One region of the Sedimentibacter sp. MB31-C6 genome, then DNA from elsewhere that is predicted to be linked to it. Evidence: a T-box and tRNA genes for the amino acid it is inferred to sense, from the RefSeq annotation. Region 1 holds a T-box; the other regions hold tRNA genes.
What was found. The T-box of region 1 lies ahead of U8307_RS14380 (glycine--tRNA ligase). A T-box ahead of a tRNA ligase gene usually reads a tRNA of that ligase, here a tRNA-Gly.
Positions count from the first base shown of each region.

Region 2: it encodes a tRNA-Gly, which carries the amino acid that the T-box ahead of U8307_RS14380 (glycine--tRNA ligase) is inferred to sense. The anticodon was not compared.
Region 3: it encodes a tRNA-Gly, which carries the amino acid that the T-box ahead of U8307_RS14380 (glycine--tRNA ligase) is inferred to sense. The anticodon was not compared.

Region 1 covers NZ_CP142396.1:2,983,242-2,990,463, forward strand. Annotated here, with positions in the region: gene U8307_RS14345 (PhoH family protein) at 1-367, shown strand, start outside; gene ybeY (rRNA maturation RNase YbeY) at 364-810, shown strand; gene U8307_RS14355 (DUF3048 domain-containing protein) at 861-1,928, shown strand; gene cdd (cytidine deaminase) at 2,026-2,418, shown strand; gene era (GTPase Era) at 2,430-3,320, shown strand; gene recO (DNA repair protein RecO) at 3,317-4,033, shown strand; gene U8307_RS14375 (DUF4342 domain-containing protein) at 4,059-4,601, shown strand; T-box leader at 4,658-4,833, shown strand; gene U8307_RS14380 (glycine--tRNA ligase) at 4,890-6,284, shown strand; gene U8307_RS14385 (helix-turn-helix transcriptional regulator) at 6,380-6,973, shown strand; gene U8307_RS14390 (pyruvate, water dikinase regulatory protein) at 6,986-7,222, shown strand, end outside.
Region 2 covers NZ_CP142396.1:2,725,845-2,733,066, reverse strand. Annotated here, with positions in the region: gene U8307_RS13175 (DNA internalization-related competence protein ComEC/Rec2) at 1-778, opposite strand, end outside; gene U8307_RS13170 (ribonuclease H-like domain-containing protein) at 902-1,867, shown strand; tRNA gene U8307_RS13165 (tRNA-Phe) at 2,122-2,197, opposite strand; tRNA gene U8307_RS13160 (tRNA-Ile) at 2,204-2,277, opposite strand; tRNA gene U8307_RS13155 (tRNA-Ile) at 2,296-2,372, opposite strand; tRNA gene U8307_RS13150 (tRNA-Pro) at 2,383-2,459, opposite strand; tRNA gene U8307_RS13145 (tRNA-Trp) at 2,483-2,556, opposite strand; tRNA gene U8307_RS13140 (tRNA-Ser) at 2,644-2,730, opposite strand; tRNA gene U8307_RS13135 (tRNA-Ser) at 2,735-2,823, opposite strand; tRNA gene U8307_RS13130 (tRNA-Lys) at 2,829-2,901, opposite strand; tRNA gene U8307_RS13125 (tRNA-Gln) at 2,920-2,994, opposite strand; tRNA gene U8307_RS13120 (tRNA-Gln) at 3,026-3,100, opposite strand; tRNA gene U8307_RS13115 (tRNA-Arg) at 3,105-3,181, opposite strand; tRNA gene U8307_RS13110 (tRNA-Gly) at 3,195-3,268, opposite strand; tRNA gene U8307_RS13105 (tRNA-Gly) at 3,272-3,346, opposite strand; tRNA gene U8307_RS13100 (tRNA-Tyr) at 3,464-3,548, opposite strand; tRNA gene U8307_RS13095 (tRNA-Thr) at 3,552-3,627, opposite strand; tRNA gene U8307_RS13090 (tRNA-Asp) at 3,631-3,707, opposite strand; tRNA gene U8307_RS13085 (tRNA-Val) at 3,786-3,861, opposite strand; tRNA gene U8307_RS13080 (tRNA-Glu) at 3,870-3,944, opposite strand; tRNA gene U8307_RS13075 (tRNA-Met) at 4,309-4,385, opposite strand; tRNA gene U8307_RS13070 (tRNA-Met) at 4,415-4,490, opposite strand; tRNA gene U8307_RS13065 (tRNA-Leu) at 4,496-4,583, opposite strand; tRNA gene U8307_RS13060 (tRNA-Asn) at 4,616-4,690, opposite strand; rRNA gene rrf (5S ribosomal RNA) at 4,813-4,929, opposite strand; rRNA gene U8307_RS13050 (23S ribosomal RNA) at 5,141-7,222, opposite strand, start outside.
Region 3 covers NZ_CP142396.1:2,578,222-2,585,443, forward strand. Annotated here, with positions in the region: rRNA gene U8307_RS12155 (23S ribosomal RNA) at 1-2,029, shown strand, start outside; rRNA gene rrf (5S ribosomal RNA) at 2,241-2,357, shown strand; tRNA gene U8307_RS12165 (tRNA-Asn) at 2,368-2,442, shown strand; tRNA gene U8307_RS12170 (tRNA-Met) at 2,520-2,595, shown strand; tRNA gene U8307_RS12175 (tRNA-Glu) at 2,610-2,684, shown strand; tRNA gene U8307_RS12180 (tRNA-Val) at 2,693-2,768, shown strand; tRNA gene U8307_RS12185 (tRNA-Asp) at 2,848-2,924, shown strand; tRNA gene U8307_RS12190 (tRNA-Thr) at 2,928-3,003, shown strand; tRNA gene U8307_RS12195 (tRNA-Tyr) at 3,007-3,091, shown strand; tRNA gene U8307_RS12200 (tRNA-Gly) at 3,187-3,261, shown strand; tRNA gene U8307_RS12205 (tRNA-Gly) at 3,265-3,338, shown strand; tRNA gene U8307_RS12210 (tRNA-His) at 3,357-3,433, shown strand; tRNA gene U8307_RS12215 (tRNA-Cys) at 3,449-3,522, shown strand; tRNA gene U8307_RS12220 (tRNA-Arg) at 3,531-3,607, shown strand; gene U8307_RS12225 (transposase) at 3,767-5,038, opposite strand; gene prmA (50S ribosomal protein L11 methyltransferase) at 5,301-6,275, shown strand; gene U8307_RS12235 (RsmE family RNA methyltransferase) at 6,318-7,055, shown strand.

The DNA.
Region 1 (7,222 bases):
GGGTGTTGAAAACTTTTTAAAAAATGTAGAAAAGCAACTTATTGAAGTAGCACCTTTAGCTTATATGAGAGGACGTACTTTAGATTCATCATTTATAATTCTTGATGAAGCTCAAAATACAACGAACGAACAAATGAAGATGTTTTTAACGCGTTTAGGATATGGGTCAAAAGCTGTTATTACTGGCGATATTACTCAAGTAGACCTACCCTTTGGTAAAAAATCAGGTTTAAAAACTGTAGTTGAAATTTTAAAAAAGGTTGAAGGAATTGGATTTATGTTTTTTGAAACAAAAGATGTTGTTAGGCATAAATTAGTACAAGACATAATTAAAGCCTATGAAAAGTTTGAGGAGAATAAAAAATGATAAATATTTTATTTAATAACAGGCAAGATATAATGGATATAACTGAAAAAAATAAATTAGCTATAGAAAATGCTATTATTACTACACTTAAAGTTGAAAAAGCAAATAATGATTATGAGGTAAGTGTTTCATTTGTAACTAATGAAGAAATTAAAGAACTAAACAGAATTTATAGAAATGTAGACAATGAAACGGATGTATTATCATTTCCGATGGACGATGAATTTGAAGGCTTTTACCTTCTTGGAGATATTGTATTGTCTACACAAAAAATAATTGAACAAGCTAATGATTTTGGTCATAGTTTAGAAAGAGAGATGGTATATTTAACTGTACACAGTACCCTTCATTTATTAGGATATGATCATATGTTTGAAGAAGAAAAAACAGAAATGAGAAATAAAGAAAAAGCAATAATGCAAAAATTACAGCTATATAAGTAAAGCTCAATAAAACTTCGATTGCATAAGATTAAAATTAAGGGGTATAAACAATGAAAAAAAATATATTTATAATTTTTATATTATCTATTATATTATTATCAAGTTGTAATAAGGACAACCCTGTATCTATAAATGATGATATGGATAATACAGTATCAGAAATTGATGATAATATAATAGAATACGATAACAGTGTGGAAGAAGATGATTCTAACAAAATTATATCACCATTAGATGGACAAAAATATTATGAAAGTGATCTATTAAAAAGACCTGTAGCAATATCAATAGACAACCATCCGAATGCAAGATGGCAAGCAGGATTAAAAGATGCTGAAATAATATATGAATGCGAAGTGGAATACCCCTATACGAGATATCTTTGTATTTTTTTAACAAAGGAACCTGGAATTATAGGTCCAGTAAGAAGTGCAAGACCATACTTAATATATTATGCATTAGAATATGACGGAATTTTTGTACATGTTGGTGGCAGCGAAGATGCATTTAGTGAAATTAAAAGACTAATGGTTCCCGATGTTGATGGTTTGTACAGTGGTGCCATGTGGAGATATTATGATACAGATAAATTTGCACCTCATAATATGTATACAACATTGAAATCAATAAGAGATGAAGCCTCTAGTTACGGTTATAAGGAAGAATCGGATTATGAAAGCTATCAATTTAATGAATCTACAAAAGAACTTTCAAAAAAATATGAAGAAGTTTTTACTTCTACAGAAATTAACATTAAATACAATAAATATAATACTACAGATTATAAATATGATGAAGAAAAAAAACTTTATCTTAGATATAAAGATGGTGAAAAACATATAGATGAACTTTATAATGAGCAGTTAACAACAAAAAATTTAATCATCCTTGAAGTTTCAAAAAGTGTTTTAGATAGCGAAGGTAGATTATACTTAGATACTGTTGGTAAAGGCAATGGCATATATATTACAAATAAAGAAGCTATAAAGATTACATGGGAGAAAAATTCAGAAAAATCACGAACAAAATTTTATATTAATAATGAAGAACTTTCATTAAATCCAGGAAATACATGGATTCAAATTGTTAACAGTTTACAAAACGTAAATATTGAGTAAATAATTACATATAATAAATTATTATATGACCTTAAAAATATTGTATATTTTACCATACATGATATAATAAAAATAATAAATTTAAGGTGGTTATATTATGGAAGATAAATTATTAATTAAAATAGCTATGGAAGCTAGAGAGAAATCCTACAGCCCTTATTCTAAGTTTAAAGTAGGAGCAGCAGTCTACACAAAAAGTGGTAAGGTCTTTACAGGTTGTAATATTGAATCTGCATCATACTCTCCTACAATATGTGCCGAAAGAGTTGCTATTTCAAAATGTATTTCTGAAGGACATATGGATATTGAAAAGATAGCTGTTGTAGGAGGAAATAAAAAAATATCTTATCCATGTGGAGTTTGTAGACAATTTATATTAGAATTTGGCAAGGATATAAAAATAATATGTGCAAAAAACTACGAATCATATAAAGTATATACATTAAAAGAGCTTTTGCCAAATAGTTTTGGACCAGAAGACTTAGATTAGAAAGGATAAACATGTTTAAATCAGGATTTGTAACGATTATAGGAAGACCTAATGTAGGAAAATCAACACTTATGAATAGCATGATTGGTGAGAAAATATCAATTATGTCAAATAAACCTCAAACAACTAGAAATAAAATACGAACAGTTTATACAGATGATGAAGTTCAAATTGTTTTTTTAGATACACCTGGTATTCATAGACCAAAAAATCAACTTGGTGAATTTATGAATACAGAAGTAGATTCAGCTCTTGAAGAGATGGATGTATTAATTATGATTACAGATGAATTCAATAAAATAGGACCTGGCGATGAATATATTATTGAAAAAATCAAAGATATAAATTCAAAAAAGATATTAATTATAAATAAAATAGATAAGTTCGATAAAGAAGCTGTAATAAAGATTACAGAAGAATTTAATAAATTCAATGTTTTTGATGATATTTTACCAATATCAGCATTAAATCGTATTGGCGTTGATTCATTAATAGATTTAATTAAAAAGTATTTTAAACCCGGACCAATGTACTTTCCTCAAGATTATATTACAGATAGACCAGAGAGATTTATAGTAGCAGAAATAATAAGAGAAAAAGCACTTATGTATCTTCAAGATGAAGTACCTCATGGTATCGCAATTGAAATTGATGAAATGAAAGAACGTAAAAACAGAAATTTAGTAGATATTAGGGCAAATATTATTTGTGAAAAAAAATCTCATAAAAGTATTGTAATTGGACACAATGGGAGAAAAATAAAGGGAATTGGAAAAAGTTCGAGAGTTGATATTGAAAAACTTTTAGGGAGCCAAGTTAACCTTCAGCTTTGGGTGAAAATTTCTCCGGATTGGAGAGATAATAATTATCTTTTAAATAACTTTGGGTATAATAAAAAATGACAATAGAAGAAGAAGTTCTTATTTTAAAAGAAGTAAATTACAAAGAAAATGATAAAATACTTCATGCTCTTTCAAAAACAAGAGGTAAGATTCAATTATTATCTAAAGGCTGTCGTAAAAATAATTCTCATTTAATTAATGCTTCGCAACTATTTGCTTATTCAAATTGTACATTGTTTAAATCTAGAGATATGTATATATTAACATCTGCTCAGTTAATAAATAGCTTTTACAGCCTTAGAAACAATATGGAAGGTTTTTTCTATGGCAATTACATATTGGAGCTTATTAATTATATCGCTCAAGAAAATAATGTAGAATCTAAAATTTTCAATATGACTATTACAACTTTAGATTTTCTTTCAAAATCTAAAAATAATTATGACAAAATAACAGCTACATACGAATTAAAATTAGTTTCAATGTTAGGTTATAAACCAGATTTTAAACATTGTATGTCTTGTGGAGCTATGATAAATTCAAGTGCAGTATTTTCAATTAAAGATGGTGGCTTTTATTGTAGAAATTGTGTAATATCTGGTAATGGAATAAATGTTAAATATAATGAAATAATAACAATGGATAAAATTTTAAAAATTAAATTTAAAGATCTTAACACAATAGAAGCAGACGGTAAGATATTTAATATAATAAGAAAATACTTATTTTATCATATTGGAAAAGACAATTTCACTACATTAAAATTGTTATAATTATTTAAAGGAGAGGAATATTAATATGGAAAATAGTAAATTGCAAAAAATTGATGATATTATAAAACGTACGAACACAGACTATGGAACAGCAAAGCAAGCATTAGAAGATTCTAACGACGATGTATTAGAAGCTATAATTTTAATTGAAAATATGAATAAGAAAAACACTAAGAATTCATATAGTTTTAATAAAGGCGAACAAATTTTAGACCAAATTAAAGATGTAATATCTAAAGGTAATGCAACTAAGCTTACAATTAAAAAAGGCAATGAAACAATAATAAATTTACCAATAACTGCTGGATTAGTTGGTGCAATAATTGCCCCATTTTTGTCAGCTGCAGGCATAACAGCAGCTTTATTGACTCAGTGTACTGTTGAAATTACTCAAGCTGATGGTAAAATAATAGATGTTAGCCAAAAAGTTGACAAAAGTATGGATGCTGTCAAAGATGCTATGGATAATGTTATGGATGATGTTAAACAAAAAACAGATAATTTGAATAGCAAAACAGATGACTCATTCACACAAAATACTGATGATAGAAATGATATATATCAGTAGTTAATTAAGATTTTACTTGACATTAAAATTATATTTTGATACATTATATTTATTAAGTGACGACTGTGATAGAGAAGAGTAGTCTATATTTTGTTTATAGAGAGTCAGATTAGGTGAAAACTGATACCAAGATATAGATGAAGGGAGCTTTTGAGTCTTCTTTTATTAAAGAGGATAAGGCTATGCCTTGTCAAATAGGGTGGAACCGCGGAATAAATCTTTCGTCCCTATATGGGATGAAGGATTTTTTTTAGTATAATTTAATTTTGTATAATTTAGGAGGATATAATGGCTAAAAAAGAAAAGAACACATTAGAAAAACTTGTTTCATTATCAAAATCAAGGGGTATTATATTTCCAGGTTCAGAGATATATGGTGGATTAGCAAATACATGGGATTATGGACCTTTAGGAGTTGAAATTAAAAATAATGTTAAGAGAGCTTGGTGGAAAAAATTCATTCAAGAAAGTCCATACAACGTAGGATTGGATGCAGCAATACTAATGAATCCTACTACTTGGGTAGCATCAGGTCATGTTGGAGGTTTTAGTGATCCTCTCATGGATTGCAAAGAATGTAAGTCAAGATTTAGAGCGGACAAGTTAATTGAAGATTTTATGCATGATAATGGAGAATCTACAGTTGTTGATGGTTGGGCAGATACAGAAATGGAAAATTACATAATCAATAACAATATTTGTTGTCCTGAATGCGGTAAAACAAACTTTACATCAATAAGAAAATTTAACCTTATGTTTAAAACATTTCAAGGTGTCACTGAAGACTCTAAATCTGAGATATTTTTAAGACCTGAAACAGCTCAGGGGATATTTGTTAACTTTAAAAATGTTGCACGTTCAACAAGAAAAAAAATTCCTTTTGGTATAGGACAAATTGGTAAATCATTTAGAAATGAAATAACTCCGGGTAATTTTACATTTAGAACCAGAGAATTTGAACAAATGGAGCTTGAATTTTTCTGTAAGCCAGGTGAAGACTTAGAATGGTTTAATTATTGGAAAGAATTTTCTATGAATTGGCTTTTAAATTTAGGTATTAATAAAGAAAAAATTCGTTTCAGAGATCATGAACAAGCAGAGTTGTCCCATTATAGTAATGCTACATCAGACATTGAATATATGTTTCCTTTTGGATGGGGTGAACTTTGGGGTATAGCAGATAGAACAGATTTTGACTTAAAATGTCATATGACAACTTCAGGTGAAGACTTATCATATCAAGATCCAGTTACAAATGAAAAATATGTACCATATTGTATAGAACCATCACTTGGAGCTGATCGTGTTGTTTTAGCATTTTTAGTCGATGCATACAATGAAGAAACATTAGAAGATGGAACAAATAGAGTTGTTTTGAAATTACATCCAAACTTAGCTCCTTTTAAAGCAGCAGTATTACCTTTAACAAAAAAATTGAATGAACAAGCAACTGAATTATATCATAATTTACAAAAACATTTTAATGTAGATTATGATGATGCCGGTAGTATAGGAAAAAGATATAGAAGACATGACGAAATTGGAACACCATATTGTATTACATTTGATTTTGATTCATTAGAAGATAAATCTGTTACTATTAGAGATAGAGATACAATGGAGCAAGTAAGAGTTAAAATAGATCATTTAGTAGATTTTATAAATAAAAAAGTATTCTTTTAACAATAGATTAACTATAATGGAACAATTGTTATCCTATTGTTTAATCAATTGTTAGAAATGAGGGGATTAATATCAAACTTTCAGATAGACAAAATATGATAATAGAAATAATTGAAAAACATCAACCTGTAACAGGTGAATCAATAGCTGATAAAATTGGCCTTACAAGAGCTACACTAAGGCCAGATTTAGCTGTTCTTTCAATGTGTGGATTAATAGATGCAAAACCAAAAGTTGGTTATTTCATTTCGAATAAAAAAAATAATAAAGATATATTCGAAAAATTATCTGCAATTAAGGTATCAGATATTAAATCAGTTCCTATAAATATAGGAGAATCGACTAGTGTATATGATGCTATAGTAACTCTTTTTCTTGAAAACGTAGGAACTCTTTTTGTAGTTGAAAAGGACGGATTGAAAGGAGTAGTATCAAGAAAGGACTTGTTAAAAGTCTCAATGAGTGGTGGAGATTTAAATACAATTCCTGTAAGTGTTATAATGACTAGAATGCCTAAAATTATATACTGTACTGAAAATGAATCTATATTAGATGCCACAGAAAAAATTGTAGAAAACGAAGTTGACTGTCTACCTATAGTTGAGATATCAAATAATGGTATAATGAAAGCTGTAGGAAGAATATCAAAATCTAATATAGCTAAAGTATTGTTGGAAATATCAAAATAAAGAGGTACCTTTATGGAAAAAATAAATATTTATGCAGTTTCTGACTCCATGGGAGAAACTGCTGAACAAATAGCAAAAGCAGTAATAAAACAATTCGATATAGCAGAATTTGATATAAGAATAGTTCCATATGTCAATGATAAAGAAGCAATAGATAAATTAATTGCTAAAGCTTCAAAAGAAAATTCCTTTATAGTTTTTACTCTTGTTGTAAAAGAACTTAGAGATTATTTATTAGAAAAGGCCATT
Region 2 (7,222 bases), 260 kb from region 1:
TAAAACCAATTAATCTAAAAATATATAGAAAAAATGCATATAGTAATCCTATATGCGTACCAGATACTGCAAATATATGAGCCAGTCCTATTGATTTGACATTATTATAAAAATCTTCATCCAAATAATTAATATCTCCCAAAATTACAGACAATATTATCTCTGCATTTTTATTATTTAATCTATTAAATAATAAATTTGTAGTATAATCTCTAAAATTATTTGAAATATTATTTAAAAATGAATATTTTTCTTCTAAAACTGTAATATCACTATTAGCAAAAATTGTTGCTTGTATTTTCATGGACCTAAGATAATTTTTATAATTAAAAAGCATATGATTGTTACTAGTACTTGGATCAGTTACTCTTCCATTAAATTTAATTATACTATTTTCTTTTACATCAATATCTTTATTGATATAAATTATTGTATTCTCCTTATAATTCATCTTGTTACCCTTTATTTTAATAACCGATGCATTTAAGCTATAATATCTTGAATTTGGATTTATCTTGTTCTTAGTTTTAATTTCTGCAATTACCTCAATATCTTCATTAATATATTGTGTTAAATTTGAATTTGCATTATAATAACATGTAAAGAATGATAATGCTAAAAAAGTTATAATAACAATGTTGTATATATATTTTTTATTTAGTAAGGACTTATATAAAAGAATAACAAAAACAGCTAAGAATAAATGAAAATATATATTTAATTCAAAGGCAATAATACCTAAAGCATATATTAAAAAAATAGAAACTACAATATACATAATTATCACCACAAATTTGATCTTATCTTATATTACCATATTTTAGTAATTAGTCAAAATAATTTTATAAGATAGCGGGAATCTCATTTGATTCGTTATAATTTATTGTAGATTGGAGGAAAAATGATAGTAAATTGTAACAAGATAAACAACAACTTATCTGATAATCTTTATATAAATAAATTACTTAAAGATTCTTTTTTTTTAGATATTGAAACAACAGGACTTTCTCGCAAATTTTCAATGATAATTTCAATAACGGTAATGTTATACATTGATAATAATTTTAAAATATATCAACTATTCTGTGAAAACAAAACTGATGAAAAAGAAATACTTAAATATTTAAAAGATTTAATAAATGACAAAAATTTTGTTATTACTTATAATGGAAACAGCTTTGATATTCCCTTTTTAATTGGCAAATACTTACAAAATGAAATCACTTTTGATTTTAATAAATATATTAAAATTGATTTATATAATGATATGCGTCATGTTAGAAATAAAATTCAAATAGAAAATCTTAAGTTAAAAACTGTAGAAAGATATTTTAATATAAAAAGAGAGGATGCCATTTCTGGACAAGATGTAACAGTTTTATATGAAGCGTATAAAATAGATCCTAAAAAAGAATTTTCTTTTTTAATACTTCAGCATAATTATAAAGATGTTTACAATCTCAGTATGTTATTTAATAATATATTTAGCTTATATGATGAAACATTATTTTATAATGGTTTAATTGTGAAAATCAATTATACAGATTTTAGTATTAAAAAAAATACATTGTATGGCAAATTCTATATAATATCTAAATTTAAAGCTGATTATATACATCCTTCTTTGAATTTTGATTTAAAATTGAACTCACAAGATCAGATATTAGATATTCAAATATCGGTAGGCTTTTACAAAGATGAGAAAGTCAAGGAATTTTATTATATAGATAATAATGATTTTAACATAAATACATATACTGCTATAAAAGGAATAAAAAATAATCTCATACCAATAAAAATCAATGATAAATTCTATACTCAAAATATAATAAATATCACAAAAAAAATTCTTGATTCATTATTCTAATTTTATTTAATCAATATAATTTTCTATAATGTATGTAATCTAAGGATATAAAAAGAGTTGCTTCGCAACGCCGCTAGGGGGACCTATGTCCCCCTTCGGCGTAAAAATGCTTTATTAAAGCATTTTTACTGAGCACCCCCCTTAACGGCAAGGACGTTCCGTCCTTTGCAATCCTCGTTTTTTATTATATAGGAAAGGAGAACTTTCCTATATAATAAAAAAACTTATATTCAAAGAATATAAGTTTTTTAGTATGGTGCCCAAACGCGGAATCGAACCACGGACACGAAGATTTTCAGTCTTCTGCTCTACCGACTGAGCTATCTGGGCATGCAGTGGGCCTTCAAGGATTCGAACCTTGGACCTACCGGTTATGAGCCGGGCGCTCTAACCAACTGAGCTAAAGGCCCTAGAAAATTAATTTCTAGTGGTGGGCTTAGATGGACTCGAACCATCGACCTCACGCTTATCAGGCGTGCGCTCTAACCACCTGAGCTATAAGCCCCTATTAAATATGGTCGGGGCGGCAGGATTTGAACCCGCGGCCCTCTGGTCCCAAACCAGATGCGCTACCAAACTGCGCTACGCCCCGCTAATAAATTACACCTGCTAAAATGGCAGGGGATGAGGGAATCGAACCCCCACTAATGGTTTTGGAGACCACTGTCATGCCACTTGACCAATCCCCTATTTTTCATGCATAATAAACATATTTAGAAAGTGACATTCTATCTGTTAACTACACTCCTATAGAGTTGCCCTAAAGATTAAAATGACGGAGAAGGAGGGATTTGAACCCTCGCGTCCTTATCAGACCTACTCCCTTAGCAGGGGAGCCTCTTCGGCCACTTGAGTACTTCTCCAAAATGGCGGAGAGGGTGGGATTCGAACCCACGCGGGCTTACACCCAAACGGTTTTCAAGACCGCCTCGTTATGACCACTTCGATACCTCTCCATTAGTGATCCATCGGCGATTCGAACGCCGGACACCTTGATTAAAAGTCAAGTGCTCTGCCTGCTGAGCTAATGGATCAAAATACTAAAAATTAAATGGCTGGGATGGCAGGATTCGAACCTACGAATGCTAGAGTCAAAGTCTAGTGCCTTACCACTTGGCGACATCCCAATGAATTTTAAATTAATTAATGACTACTATATGGCTGGGGTAGAAGGATTTGAACCCACGAATGCCAGAGTCAGAGTCTGGTGCCTTACCGCTTGGCGATACCCCAATAATGGTGCACCCAGGAGGATTCGAACCCCCGGCACACGGATTAGAAGTCCGTTGCTCTATCCTACTGAGCTATGAGTGCGCAATGTAATTATTGGAGCGGGTGAAGGGGATCGAACCCTCGCAACCAGCTTGGAAGGCTGGGGCTCTACCACTGAGCTACACCCGCATATGGAGCGGAAAACGAGATTCGAACTCGCGACCCTCGCCTTGGCAAGGCGATGCTCTACCACTGAGCCATTTCCGCATATACAGTTTCATGTATGAAATTTGTTAATTTCATTCAACTTGTGCAAATTTGACTTTATTGACTCACCATCAATTTCTTCTTCCTTACGGTAGAAGAAATTGGGCTAGTCATATTTGGTGGAAGAGATTGGATTCGAACCAATGAAGGCAGTGCCAACGGATTTACAGTCCGTCCCCTTTAGCCTCTCGGGAACTCTTCCATATGGAGCTGGTGGGAGGACTTGAACCCCTAACCTACTGATTACAAGTCAGTTGCTCTACCAATTGAGCTACACCAGCATGTGGCGACCTGGAAGGGGCTCGAACCCTCGACCTCCAGCGTGACAGGCTGGCATTCTAACCAACTGAACTACCAGGCCGCAATTATTTTAGATTGGGGACATTCCTCAGGCTACAAAGACTATCTTTATATTAGAGGTGGTACCCTTTCTTCTATATGGTGGGAACAATAGGGCTCGAACCTATGACCCCCTGCTTGTAAGGCAGATGCTCTCCCAACTGAGCTATGCTCCCACATATAATGGTGACCCTACCGGGATTCGAACCCGGGTTACCGCCGTGAAAGGGCGATGTCTTAACCGCTTGACCATAGGGCCTTAATCTCGCAGTCTCATTCACCATTTTCTTTGCTCCTTATGTCGCAGAAATTGGGAATTCGGTGCGAATGACCTACCAACAATTTCTTTCTCCCTTACGGTCGAATAAATTGGGTTAGGGCATCTTGCAGTCTCATTCACCATTTTCTTTGCTCCTTACGTCGCAGAAATTGGGAATTCGTTGCGAATGACCTACCAACAATTTCTTTCTCCCTTGCGGTCGAATAAATTGGGTTAGGGCATCTTGCAGTCTCATTCACCATTTTCTTTGCTCCTTACGTCGCAGAAATTGGGAATTCGTTGCGAATGACCTACCAACAATTTCTTTCTCCCTTGCGGTCGAATAAATTGGGTTAGGGCATCTTGGTAGCGGCGAACGGATTTGAACCGCTGACACTGCGGGTATGAACCGCATGCTCTAGCCAACTGAGCTACGCCGCCATGTTTTTTTGCAGTGTAAACCGCATATTTGGTAGCGGGAGCTGGACTTGAACCAACGGCCTCCGGGTTATGAGCCCGACGAGCTACCAACTGCTCTATCCCGCGATAAATGGTGCCGAAGACCGGACTCGAACCGGTACGATTTTGTGGATCGCAGGATTTTAAGTCCTGTGCGTCTGCCAATTCCGCCACTTCGGCATAATTTAGAAATATTATTTACATCTTGTTTATGGCTCCGAGGGTGGGGCTCGAACCCACGACCTACCGGTTAACAGCCGGTTGCTCCACCATTGAGCTACCTCGGAACAAGCGCTGTCTCATTCACCAATTTCTCTGCTCCTTACGTCGCATAAATTGGGAATTCGTTGCGGTTAACCTACCAACAATTTCTTTCTCCCTTGCGGTCGAATAAATTGGGTTAGGTTATACCTGGCGACGTCCTACTTTCCCAGGCAGTTACCCACCAAGTATCATCAGCGCTGAAGAGCTTAACTTCCGTGTTCGAGATGGGAACGGGTGTGTCCTCTTCGCTATTGTCACCAGATTCGTTTATAGGTTTTGAACCGACTTTTTAATAAGCCATGCCCTAACAACAAGCGCAGTCTCATTCAGCAATTTCTCTGCTCCTTACGTCGCATAAATTGGGAATTCGTTGCGGTTGACCTACCAACCATTTTTACAGAAAAACCATCTGAAAAATGGGGTTAGGGCATACAAAATTACATAGGAAAACATGATTCGACATTATTTATATTAAGGTCAAGACCTCGACCTATTAGTATTACTCAGCTTAATACATTGCTGCACTTTCACCTGTAACCTATCTACCTGTTAGTCTATCAGGGGTCTTACTTACTTGCGTAATGAGAAATCTTATCTTAGGGTCTGTTTCGCGCTTAGATGCCTTCAGCGCTTATCTTTTCCAGACTTAGCTACTCAGCCATGCTCCTGGCGGAACAACTGATACACCAGCGGTCTGTCCATTCCGGTCCTCTCGTACTAGGAACAGCTCCCTTCAAATTTCTTACGCCCACGACGGATAGGGACCGAACTGTCTCACGACGTTCTGAACCCAGCTCGCGTGCCTCTTTAATGGGCGAACAGCCCAACCCTTGGGACCTGCTTCAGCCCCAGGATGAGACGAGCCGACATCGAGGTGCCAAACCTCCCCGTCGATGTGGACTCTTGGGGGAGATAAGCCTGTTATCCCCAGGGTAGCTTTTATCCGTTAAGCGATGGCCTTTCCACTCGGTGCCACCGGATCACTAAGTCCAACTTTCGTTCCTGCTCGATATGTCTATCTCGCAGTCAAGCTCCCTTCTGCCTTTACACTCTTCGCACGATTTCCGACCGTGCTGAGGGAACCTTTGAGCGCCTCCGTTACTCTTTCGGAGGCGACCGCCCCAGTCAAACTGCCCAACTGACAGTGTCCATATACCGGCTCACGGTATCATGTTAGAAATTCAGTAACAATAGAGTGGTATCCCAACGTTGACTCCACGAACACTGGCGTGCTCGTTTCCTAGTCTCCCACCTATCCTGTACAATTGCTACCGAATTCCAATGTCAGCCTGCAGTAAAGCTCCATGGGGTCTTTCCGTCCTGTCGCGGGTAACTCGCATCTTCACGAGTACTACAATTTCACCGGATCTATTGTTGAGACAGTGCCCAAATCGTTACACCTTTCGTGCGGGTCGGAACTTACCCGACAAGGAATTTCGCTACCTTAGGACCGTTATAGTTACGGCCGCCGTTTACTGGGGCTTAAGTTCAAAGCTTCTCCGAAGATAACTTCTCCCCTTAACCTTCCAGCACCGGGCAGGTGTCAGCCCCTATACTTCATCTTTCGATTTAGCAGAGACCTGTGTTTTTGGTAAACAGTCGCTTGGGCCTGGTTTCTGTGGCCCTTCTGTGCTCTGTTTGTTCAAACTTCACACTGAAGGGCACCCCTTCTCCCGAAGTTACGGGGTCATTTTGCCTAGTTCCTTAACAATAGTTCTTCCGCTCATCTTTGGATTCTCTCCTTGCCTACCTGTGTCGGTTTACGGTACGGGCACCCTTATACTCGATAGAGGCTTTTCTTGACAGTGTGGACTCAGCTACTTCACTACTTATTTTCGCTCCCATTCGTATCTCAGAATTGATACTGCGGATTTGCCTACAATATCTTCCTACTTACTTAGACGCACTTTTCCATCTGTGCGCTAGCTTATCCTTCTGTGTCACCCCATTTCTCAAACGCATTTGGGTGGTACTGGAATTTCAACCAGTTGTCCATCGCCTACGCCTTTTGGCCTCGGCTTAGGTCCCGACTTACCCTGAGTGGACGAGCCTTCCTCAGGAATCCTTAGGCTTTCGATGGGTGAGATTCTCACTCACCTTTCGCTACTCATGCCAACATTCTCTCTTCTATACAGTCCATATCCTCTTTCGATGGAACTTCAACCCGTATAGAATGCTCCTCTACCGATGTCATAAATCTCTCCATGTTCTCAATATCAAGTTTATTTTAGCCCCGGTGTATGTTTTTCGAAATCTCTCGATTTTAATTTTATCTCCGGTAGTTTTTATTCGAAATCTCTCTTTTCCTTTTTATTAATATTTATAAAGGTTAGATTTCGAACTTAATTGTCCTGATTCTTTGTTTCATTGAACTCATGAAGAGATTTACGACATCCCACAACTTCGGTAATAGATTTTAGCCCCGGACATTTTCGGCGCAACACCACTTGACCAGTGAGCTATTACGCACTCTTTTAATGAATGGCTGCTTCTAAGCCAACATCCTGGTTGTCTGTGTAGTATTACATCCTTTTCCACTTAATCTATATTTTGGG
Region 3 (7,222 bases), 410 kb from region 1:
AGTGCGTAATAGCTCACTGGTCAAGTGGTGTTGCGCCGAAAATGTCCGGGGCTAAAATCTATTACCGAAGTTGTGGGATGTCGCTAATTTCTTTATATGTTCAATAAAAAAGTAACTGAGGACATTTAATTTCGAAATCTAACATTAATATAAAAAACAAAATAGAGATTTCGAATAAATATCCACCGGGGATAAAACCGATGATAAATCGGGAATAAACCGATAGTAAATCGGGAATAAAATGAAATCAAAAGATTTCGAATAACCACAGGGGCTAAAAAAACAAGATTGAGTGTATAAAGAAATTAGTGACATCGGTAGAGGAGCATTCTATACGGGTTGAAGTTCCATCGAAAGAGGATATGGACTGTATAGAAGAGAGAATGTTGGCATGAGTAGCGAAAGGTGAGTGAGAATCTCACCCATCGAAAGCCTAAGGATTCCTGAGGAAGGCTCGTCCACTCAGGGTAAGTCGGGACCTAAGCCGAGGCCAAAAGGCGTAGGCGATGGACAACTGGTTGAAATTCCAGTACCACCCAAATGCGTTTGAGAAATGGGGTGACACAGAAGGATAAGCTAGCGCACAGATGGAAAAGTGCGTCTAAGTAAGTAGGAAGATATTGTAGGCAAATCCGCAGTATCAATTCTGAGATACGAATGGGAGCGAAAATAAGTAGTGAAGTAGCTGAGTCCACACTGTCAAGAAAAGCCTCTATCGAGTATAAGGGTGCCCGTACCGTAAACCGACACAGGTAGGCAAGGAGAGAATCCAAAGATGAGCGGAAGAACTATTGTTAAGGAACTAGGCAAAATGACCCCGTAACTTCGGGAGAAGGGGTGCCCTTCAGTGTGAAGTTTGAACAAACAGAGCACAGAAGGGCCACAGAAACCAGGCCCAAGCGACTGTTTACCAAAAACACAGGTCTCTGCTAAATCGAAAGATGAAGTATAGGGGCTGACACCTGCCCGGTGCTGGAAGGTTAAGGGGAGAAGTTATCTTCGGAGAAGCTTTGAACTTAAGCCCCAGTAAACGGCGGCCGTAACTATAACGGTCCTAAGGTAGCGAAATTCCTTGTCGGGTAAGTTCCGACCCGCACGAAAGGTGTAACGATTTGGGCACTGTCTCAACAATAGATCCGGTGAAATTGTAGTACTCGTGAAGATGCGAGTTACCCGCGACAGGACGGAAAGACCCCATGGAGCTTTACTGCAGGCTGACATTGGAATTCGGTAGCAATTGTACAGGATAGGTGGGAGACTAGGAAACGAGCACGCCAGTGTTCGTGGAGTCAACGTTGGGATACCACTCTATTGTTACTGAATTTCTAACATGATACCGTGAGCCGGTATATGGACACTGTCAGTTGGGCAGTTTGACTGGGGCGGTCGCCTCCGAAAGAGTAACGGAGGCGCTCAAAGGTTCCCTCAGCACGGTCGGAAATCGTGCGAAGAGTGTAAAGGCAGAAGGGAGCTTGACTGCGAGATAGACATATCGAGCAGGAACGAAAGTTGGACTTAGTGATCCGGTGGCACCGAGTGGAAAGGCCATCGCTTAACGGATAAAAGCTACCCTGGGGATAACAGGCTTATCTCCCCCAAGAGTCCACATCGACGGGGAGGTTTGGCACCTCGATGTCGGCTCGTCTCATCCTGGGGCTGAAGCAGGTCCCAAGGGTTGGGCTGTTCGCCCATTAAAGAGGCACGCGAGCTGGGTTCAGAACGTCGTGAGACAGTTCGGTCCCTATCCGTCGTGGGCGTAAGAAATTTGAAGGGAGCTGTTCCTAGTACGAGAGGACCGGAATGGACAGACCGCTGGTGTATCAGTTGTTCCGCCAGGAGCATGGCTGAGTAGCTAAGTCTGGAAAAGATAAGCGCTGAAGGCATCTAAGCGCGAAACAGACCCTAAGATAAGATTTCTCATTACGCAAGTAAGTAAGACCCCTGATAGACTAACAGGTAGATAGGTTACAGGTGAAAGTGCAGCAATGTATTAAGCTGAGTAATACTAATAGGTCGAGGTCTTGACCTTAATATAAATAATGTCGAATCATGTTTTCCTATGTAATTTTGTATGCCCTAACCCCATTTTTCAGATGGTTTTTCTGTAAAAATGGTTGGTAGGTCAACCGCAACGAATTCCCAATTTATGCGACGTAAGGAGCAGAGAAATTGCTGAATGAGACTGCGCTTGTTGTTAGGGCATGGCTTATTAAAAAGTCGGTTCAAAACCTATAAATGAATCTGGTGACAATAGCGAAGAGGACACACCCGTTCCCATCTCGAACACGGAAGTTAAGCTCTTCAGCGCTGATGATACTTGGTGGGTAACTGCCTGGGAAAGTAGGACGTCGCCGGGTTCGAGGTTGTTCCGAGGTAGCTCAATGGTGGAGCAACCGGCTGTTAACCGGTAGGTCGTGGGTTCGAGCCCCACCCTCGGAGCCAAATATGTGTTTATTAAATAATTTTAAATTATTTTGATAATAGGGCCATTTGCATAAGTGTTTGGCATTAATTATCGTCGCGGGATAGAGCAGTTGGTAGCTCGTCGGGCTCATAACCCGGAGGTCGTTGGTTCGAATCCAGCTCCCGCTACCATAACATAATTTTAAGGCCCTATGGTCAAGCGGTTAAGACATCGCCCTTTCACGGCGGTAACCCGGGTTCGAATCCCGGTAGGGTCACCATTATATATGGGAGCATAGCTCAGTTGGGAGAGCATCTGCCTTACAAGCAGGGGGTCATAGGTTCGAGCCCTATTGTTCCCACCATATAGAAGAAAGGGTACACACCTCTAATATAAAGATAGTCTTTGTAGCCTGAGGAATGTCCCCAATCTAAAATAATTGTGGCCTGGTAGTTCAGTTGGTTAGAATGCCAGCCTGTCACGCTGGAGGTCGAGGGTTCGAGCCCCTTCCAGGTCGCCACATGCTGGTGTAGCTCAATTGGTAGAGCAACTGACTTGTAATCAGTAGGTTAGGGGTTCAAGTCCTCCCACCAGCTCCATATGGAAGAGTTCCCGAGAGGCTAAAGGGGACGGACTGTAAATCCGTTGGCACTGCCTTCATTGGTTCGAATCCAATCTCTTCCACCAGATATGGCCTAGCCCAATTTCTTCTACCGAAAGGAAGAAGAAATTGATGGTAGGTCAATTACAATTATTGCTAAAATTAATACGTAGTTGTATATGCGGAAATGGCTCAGTGGTAGAGCATCGCCTTGCCAAGGCGAGGGTCGCGAGTTCGAATCTCGTTTTCCGCTCCATATGCGGGTGTAGCTCAGTGGTAGAGCCCCAGCCTTCCAAGCTGGTTGCGAGGGTTCGATCCCCTTCACCCGCTCCAATGATAATTATTATTATGGTGGATATGGCCTAGTCGGTTAGGGCGCCAGATTGTGGCTCTGGAGGTCGTGGGTTCGAATCCCACTATTCACCCCATTAATCTAAAATCGAGGCGCTATAGCCAAGTGGTAAGGCATGGGTCTGCAACACCCTGATCTCCAGTTCAAATCTGGATGGCGCCTCCAAAAAACTTGCACCGTTAGCTCAGTTGGATAGAGTGTTCGGCTACGAACCGAAAGGTCGTGGGTTCGAATCCCTCACGGTGCACCAATAGCAAATGAAAAAGAGATTAGTACTTACTTTAAAAGTTAAGTACTTATTTTTATTTGTTAAAGATATTGTATAATACTAGTGATACAATAGTATTGTACACAAGTGTTTAGTAGATTAGCTTTTATTTAAGTTTCCCCATTTTCAATTTTTAAAAACTTATGAAGCCACTAATTTAAAGTAGTTGAAGATATCAAATTGTTGTGATTTAATGTTTTTAGGTATAAAGCTTTGAATTCCAACTTTAGTTTTAACTAAAATACTTTCTATAGCATAGCCAATGGCATAGTAAATAAACTTAGGAATGTCATAAATTCTCTTTGAACATTCCTTAAGTTCTTTAAAAAATATACTATCAGCTTTTTCAGATGTCATTATACCAATGTACCCAACAGTAATAGTTGCAAATAGATTAAAATTACGTATAGATTTTAAAGACCAAACTCTAATATCTTCAAAATCAAACTGCTGTTTTTTGAACTTAAAATATTCTTCAATACGCCATCTCGTTAAATACACTTTAGTTACTATAAGCGATATCTTTTTCTTTTCAGATGATTTTAAATTTGTAAGTAACATCATAGGAATCTGTCCAAAACCGTAAACTACTATTAAGGTTAATTCTTGTTTTGGAAATTCGCATAAACTAACAGGGATATAACTAATTTTACAGTCAATATTTTTTTTATTTTTTCCCTTGAATTTTAAACAATAATTACCTTTATACTTACTAACTACATCAAGAACATTTTGAGTTTTATCATTATAGATAACATTACGATTCATTTTTATACGTATTACAAAACGTTCTTTATTCTTAATAAAATATCTAAAATATTCATTTGCATCAAAGCCTCTATCTAATGTCCTTATGCATTTGTTTCCAAAATTTTCGCTAAGTGACTTTAAACATTTAATATTTTCATGAGTTTCACTGATAAATCCCTTTTCTTCTGCTGAAAATACTTTTTCATAAACGGGAAGAGGCATTTTTCTATTAGAAGTTAATACAGCAGCTTCGATTGTTTGGTACCCCTTTACTATTTTACCGGTACTACCGTCACGTACGTCAGCTAAAGCTTCTAACTTTTTACTGCATGGTTTTGCTATGTCTGAATTATCAACGACAATTACAGAATAATCATCTTTAATATTTTGTTTAACTATATCAACATAATTTTCCATAACCTGATCACCATCATCAAAATCATGAAGATTTCTTGACAAACGTTCAATAGTTTTTTTAAGAGTTATAGATTCTTTTAAAGAACGTGCAATTTCACTTAAATGAGTTTTATTTCCTTCGAGTAAACCGTAAATCATCTGTGTTAAGAACTTTATTTTAGGACGTTTTAAACCAGTAGAAATTTTATTTGAAAAATTTGAAATATCCCGTTTTAATTCATAAGCTAATCTGTTATAATTAATCATGCAAGAATGCTCCTTTGTTTAGTTTTTGGTTGCACATTAATTATAACATATAGGTGAGCATTTTTGCATTTTTTATTGTAAAATCAACAAATCTGTGTTTAACATTTTATTTTTTTTCTTAAATTGTGGATAACTAATATTATTTTCATTCTTTTATTTTAATCATGGTCTTGAAAAAATGGGGAAACTTAAAAGCTTTTAGTCTTGATAATATTGAGGGTTAAGTTTATAATATAGTTGTAATTAAAATAGTGGAGGAATTATGAATTGGATAGAAGTTTCAATATATACTACGACAAATGGAATAGAAATGATTAATGGTGCACTTATAAATTTAGGGATAAATGATGCGATAATTGAAGATCCTAGCGTTTTTCAAGATTTTTTACATAACGATACATTAAACTGGGATTATTATGATGAAGATTTGGCTAAGTTGCAGGATATAGAAAGTTGCATTAAAGTATATGTGGCAGAAAATAGTCAAGGACAACAGCAGCTTAAGAAAATTAATAATATTATAGAAAATATAAAAAATGATAAGATAGATTTAAATTTAGGAAGGCTTGATATTGAATTACGAGTTTTAAATGATGAAGATTGGGCTAATAACTGGAAGCAGTATTTTAAGCCTTTTATTGTTTCAAATAAAATAATTATAAAGCCAACGTGGGAAGATTATAAGGAATCAATTGAGGGGAAAATAGTTTTAGAAATTGATCCAGGAATGAGTTTTGGTACAGGACAACATCATACAACTCGCCTATGTATTGAACAAATTGTAAAACATCTTAAAGAAAGTATGGATGTTTTAGATATGGGCTGTGGAAGTGGTATATTGTCTATTGCAAGCATATTGCTAGGAGCTAATAGTTGTGTTGGAGTTGACATTGATGAAAATGCAATTCGAATAGCAAAAGAAAATGCAGCATTAAATAATATTTATGAAGAAAAATTTAGAGTTTTATGTGGTGACATTACTGTTGATGAAGACTTACAGGATGCAATAGGTGAAAATAAGTTTGACATGATAGCAGTAAATATTATAGCTCAAATAATAATGGGAATGAGTTGGACGTTTCCTAAGTTTTTAAAAAAGGGTGGATTAGTAATAGCTTCTGGAATAATCAAGGAATATTTACAGGATATTATAGATAATTTTGAAGGACTTGGATTTGAAGTTTTAGAAATAAACGAAAGTGAAGAATGGGTTTCTGTAACGGCTATAAAGAAATAAATAATAGATAGGTTTGTAATTAATTGTTAGAAGGGGATTTTAATGTTTAGATATTTTTGTGCAGAAAGCAATATAGAAGATAATAAAGTTAAAGTAATAAGTGGAGATGCTAGACATTTAAAGACTATATTACGTGCTCAATTAGGAGATATAATATCTGTTATTACTGAAAGTCATGAATATAGAGCTGAAATTATAAATATTAGTAACGATGAGGTAATTTGTTTTTTAAAGGAAAAAGTAGAAACTAATAATGAAACAAATGTAAATATAACTTTATGTCAAGGAATTCCGAAACAAACTAAAATGGAAACTATTATTCAACAAAATGTTGAGTTAGGTGTAAAGAGATTTATACCTTTAATAACTGAGAGAACAGTTGTTAAAATAAATGATAAAGACAGAGAATTAAAAAAACTAGAACGTTGGAGAAAAATTGCAAAAGAATCTGCAAAACAAAGTAAAAGAAATATTGTACCTCAGGTTGAAAATATTGTTACATTAAAAGATTTTGTTAAAAGTATAAAAAATGAAAATTCTCAAATTATCGTACCATATGAACTTGAAAATGGGAAGACACTTAGCAATGTATTAAAAGAGCAAAAAAATAATTACTATATAGTAATAGGACCAGAGGGTGGTTTTGATATCAAAGAGATTGAAATGTTAGAAGAGATAGGGGGTCAAGTAGTAACTCTTGGTAAGAGAATATTAAGAACTGAAACTGCTGGAGTAGTTACTTCTGCTGTTGTTTTATATGAATGTAACGAAATGATATAATTTTCAAATTAATTAATAAAAATTAAGTAATAGTTCTTATTTTTAACTCATAATATGTCTTGAAGTGACGAAAAGTTTACATTTCATAGAATTAATATACATTTAGCAGATAACTTAATAGAGACAAATCGAGATAAATAAGTTATAATATAAAGAATAAAATAAAT